2 regions of the Paenibacillus sp. FSL F4-0100 genome follow, and region 1 is predicted to be linked to the other one. Evidence: a T-box and tRNA genes for the amino acid it is inferred to sense, from the RefSeq annotation. Region 1 holds a T-box; the other holds one or more tRNA genes.

Evidence for each region. A T-box is a leader RNA that pairs with one kind of tRNA and senses whether it is charged. The one in region 1 lies ahead of MHH48_RS08335 (valine--tRNA ligase), so its partner is inferred to be a tRNA-Val.
Region 2: it has a tRNA-Val gene. The T-box ahead of MHH48_RS08335 (valine--tRNA ligase) is inferred to sense a tRNA for this amino acid. The anticodon was not compared.

Annotation. Positions count from the first base shown of each region.
Region 1 covers NZ_CP150303.1:1,917,658-1,920,059, forward strand. Annotated here, with positions in the region: gene MHH48_RS08330 (LysM peptidoglycan-binding domain-containing protein) at 1-393, shown strand, start outside; T-box leader at 584-885, shown strand; gene MHH48_RS08335 (valine--tRNA ligase) at 998-2,402, shown strand, end outside.
Region 2 covers NZ_CP150303.1:2,325,532-2,327,933, forward strand. Annotated here, with positions in the region: gene MHH48_RS10185 (hypothetical protein) at 1-546, shown strand, start outside; gene MHH48_RS10190 (accessory gene regulator B family protein) at 488-1,030, shown strand; gene MHH48_RS10195 (cyclic lactone autoinducer peptide) at 1,014-1,154, shown strand; tRNA gene MHH48_RS10200 (tRNA-Val) at 1,529-1,601, opposite strand; gene MHH48_RS10205 (hypothetical protein) at 1,737-2,000, shown strand; gene MHH48_RS10210 (GNAT family N-acetyltransferase) at 2,350-2,402, shown strand, end outside.

The DNA.
Region 1 (2,402 bases):
GTTAAAGTTGAAGAGGTTCCGACCAAACCGGAGTTAAAGGTGGCCTTCAACTCGAAGAACAGCAGCACAAACAGCACATCGGGTGTAGGCTTATCTTCATTGCTTCAATCGAGCAGAACGGTTCAGGATCAAGCCGCTCGGGACGAGGAAGAAGAGGCGGAGGAATTGGTTGATTCGGCTTCGGCCGAGGATGTGGAGTGGAAGAGTCTGTTCCTGGGTAACCGCCGCGAGGAAACGCCGTTCCGCAAGGTCCGGATGTGCATTGTACAGCGTGAGGAGACACTCGACGTGATTGCCGAGCGTTATCAACTGACGCCGCGGGAGCTTTTGTTATATAACCGCATGTCCGAGCAGAATGTGGAAGAAGGACAGGTATTATACATTCCCCAGTAATCGGTGGGGGGAGCAATTGCGTAAGAAAAAGCAGGTCAAGGTAGGACATCCTTGGCCTGCTTTTTCAATGTATAAGATTTATTGATTCGGCAGGTATGATGTCTAAATCGATCGGAAACACTCGAAATATTGACTATATGCAACAACCACGGTATATTTGAATAGAATATGTACAGGTATTTCATAAGCTAGAACAACGTTGAACGGGAAGAGTAGGAAGGTATGGCCTTCAGAGAGCGGAATTGCTATCAAGCGCTGTGAGATTCCGCAGGAACCAGCTTGCCGAAGTCACCCCGGAGTTGCGGACTTGAGATAGAGTAGGGATCGATTGCTACCCTGGTTAGAGTTCGCCGGCCGCAGCCGTTATCTGCGTAAAGTGTCGTGCTTGATCGTAAGCCTTTCATGTTCTTCATGGGAGGACACGGTTGATGAATTATTTTATAAGCACGAAACAAAGGTGGTACCGCGAGAGAACAGTCTTTCGTCCTTTGAGGACGAAGGGCTTTTTTTGTTTCATGCCAAACATTGATATTCATGCCCACTCCCGGAGGCTAAAACATTTCGGGTTGGCAAAACTGATTAACAGTATCGGAGGTACGAAAATATGGATCAAAAACAAAACCAATCCCAGTTAGAAATGCCGACGACGTATGATCCGAAGGCAGCTGAACAAAAATGGTATCCGTACTGGAAGGAAGGCGGCTTCTTTGAAGCTGGCAAACGACCGGATGCGGAGCCGTACACGATTGTTATTCCTCCACCAAACGTTACGGGAATGCTTCATATCGGCCATGCCCTTGACTTTACGCTGCAGGATATTCTGATTCGTGTAAAGCGGATGCAGGGTTATGATGCGCTGTGGCTGCCGGGCTCTGACCATGCGGGCATCGCCACGCAAACCAAGGTTGAGCAGAAGCTTCGCGAAGAAGGCGTTACCCGATACGATCTGGGACGTGAAAAATTCCTTGAGAAAGTGTGGGAATGGAAGGATCTATATGCGAATACAATCCGTGACCAATGGTCCAAGATCGGCCTGTCCCTCGATTACTCCAGAGAACGTTTCACGCTCGACGAGGGGTTGTCGGACGCGGTTCGGGAAGTATTCGTTAAGCTCTATGATAAAGGGCTCATATATCGCGGTAAACGCATCATCAACTGGGACCCGGCTGCCCGCACGGCTTTGTCCGATATTGAAGTGGAGTACAAAGAGGTCAACGGCCATTTGTATCACTTGCAATACCCTCTGAAAGACGGCAGCGGCTCCATTACCGTAGCAACCACCCGTCCGGAGACCATGCTTGGCGATACGGCGGTAGCCGTTCATCCGGAAGATGAACGCTATAAAGACATGATCGGCAAAACATTGGTCCTGCCGATTGTCGGCCGCGAGATTCCGGTTATTGCCGATGAGTACGTTGAGAAGGACTTTGGCAGCGGAGCGGTTAAAATTACGCCGGCACATGATCCGAATGACTTCGAAATGGGTCAGAGACATGACCTGCCGCAAATTACCGTGATGGATGAATCCGGGACGATGAATGAGTTTGCTGGTAAGTACCAAGGTCTTGACCGGAGCGAATGCCGCAAGCAGATCGTAAACGACATGAAGGAATCGGGCGTATTGCTCCGCATCGAAGATCATGTCCATCAGGTTGGCCATAGCGAGAGATCCGGTGCGGTGGTTGAGCCTTATCTGTCGACGCAGTGGTTCGTTAAGATGCAGCCGCTTGCGGAAGCAGCTGTGGATGCGCAGAAATCCGGCAAGGGCGTTAACTTCGTGCCTGACCGCTTCGAGCGAACCTACCTGCATTGGATGGAGAATGTACGCGATTGGTGCATTTCCCGTCAATTGTGGTGGGGCCACCGGATTCCGGCCTGGTATTCCGAATCGACGGGCGAAGTGGTTGTTGCCATGAATGAAGAGGAAGCGCGCGCGAAGCTTGGCAAGGATGATCTGAGACAGGATGAGGATGTGCTGGATACCTGGTTCAGCTCCGCATTGTGGCCGT
Region 2 (2,402 bases), 410 kb from region 1:
TTGCAAAGTTTCGTTATGCGCAACGAGCTTCACTTGGATTTTCTCGCCCCTCTCATTACCGTATTGATCTTCGTTTTCTTGTTTTCTGCCATTATTAAGATCCCAGTTATCTGGTCGGCGATATGTACCATCATTGGATACATGCTTTATGCGTTGATACAAACGGCCTATTTGACAACGATATTCGGATCGATTGATTCCATTCAGACCAATCATGCCAATGGTTATATTCTTCAAATCCTGTCAGGAGCGACAGGACTGTTGATATCCTGGATTATGTACAAATTTGGTATTGGGTTTAAGTACAATCTGGAAAAGCTGCGCATTAAATTTGAACATATTCTATTGATCGCTTTAATTATCGTGGTGTTGATATTAATTGCGATTCTGTTTTATCTCAACCGTTTATGGCTGCATCTTCTCTTCTTTGGAATAACATTTGGAATCTTCTTGTATTATGCCATCAATACAGAGGAGCGGGATTCTTATGATCATAGAAGGATTATCAAAACGGATAGCGGAGGGGATCAAACGCCAGGTACCTGACCATAAATCCTCTGTTCCTGTTTTGAAACATGCGATCGCCATCATATTAAACGTATTGTTTATTGTGGTCTTCACGCTGCTTATTTCGATATTCACGGGTAACGTGAAGCAGGCGGTCATTGCCTTGACGGGTTTTGCGGTACTCAGGCAATTTTCCGGAGGATATCACCTTAAGACAGGGGCTGGCTGCATTGCATTCACGACCGCATTATTCACTTTGGTGTCTTTTGTGGAGATGGAAATTGCAGGTGTTCTCATTATCAATGTCCTCAGTCTGTTGCTGGTGATGCTGTTTGCTCCCAGCCGAATCGAAAGGCAGTCCCGAATACCGAGGAAGCATTACGTAAAACTTCGCATAATTAGCAGTGTCATCGTTATGTTTAACTTTGGACTTCAGTCCCCAACATTGGCTGTCATATATTTGGTCCAGGCTCTCAGTTTATTACGCTGGAAAGGAGGACAAGCTCATGTTATGGACCCATAAGATTAAACATCAGTTGTTTTCGTTTATCGCATCTGCTCTGACGATGGTAGCCGTATTCGTAGTGAATACAGCAAGTCCCGTATTTGTATACAGCGGAGAGACACCGGAAGAACTTTTAAAATAGTCTTCATTTAATCGTAAGGGGACTGGGGTAATTTAAGAATAGATAAATGATGGATGAATGTGGGTTATGGTTTCCGGTGCCTGTCCAGGTACCGGTTTTTTATATGGATAAATGGAAGATAAGCCTGTAATGTTTCGTTTGATTTTTCGTTAGTAGTATAATCTGTCCTGGAGGCCCGAGAAAGGAAGGGGACGCATGTTTCTTGATCTCAAACGAAAATTGCTGAGAAACTTGGTCAACCATCTGGTGCTTCGCATCCATATTCTGACTTTGTCCCCCAATCCGTCCCCAACGGGACCCCATGAACCCAAATAGGCAATAGTATTCGAAAATGAAAAACCCCTGACGCCAATGGCATCAAGGGTTTTCGATTATGATCTGTAGTGGGCTCGAACCACTGACCCCTACCCTGTCAAGATAGTGCTCTCCCAGCTGAGCTAACAGATCATGAAATATTTAAAAAGGTAATTCATATATTACCAGCAGACAGTGTGGCTGTCAATGGTTTTCTCGTTATAAAAAATCACATTCCGGTTCAGACTAAATACAGCATGATTATGCCAATGGAGGAGTGTGAATGGCATGGCAGGTGGGAAATCCCATCATTTTAATCGAGCCAGTCTGGTGCTCTCGTTGCTAGGGGTAACTGTACTAGGGAGCGGTTGCAGTATCTCGGAGAGAACGTCGGTGCAGCTGGAGCCGCTACATGGGCCTGCGGCGCCTGTAATGCTTGATGTTTACGGACGTTCGATAGATCAGGACGTATATTCCAAGCAGGGAAGCGGAGCACTGGAGCCGGTATCCCCGATGGATTCGGTGGATACCTTACGCGATCTCCATCCGTAATGGGTGCAGCAACGTCTATAACAAATCGGTCATACCAATATCCTTACCTTTTGCTCGAACAGCGAGCAGAGCAAACCGCCGGCAGGCAAGCTGGCGATTTGCTGTAAAACGGCCGATGCTATTCCTCATCCCATTTGCGGGAATAACCTTTTTTAATCGCCCAAAAGATAGGGTAGATGATGATGGCTGAGATGATAACAGCCCAAAATATCGTGGTTCCCATGCCCATAAAGGCAATGCTCCTTTCAAAAAAACGTTAGCTTATACTATACAGGAAAATGATTATTTTGTATAATATCTCGATCTGCGATATTACAAGGAATTGATTCTACATAAAGAGGTGTTGAAATTGGCAGCAGAAATCATAAATGTATCAACCGAAGAGCAGTTGCAGCAAGCGCT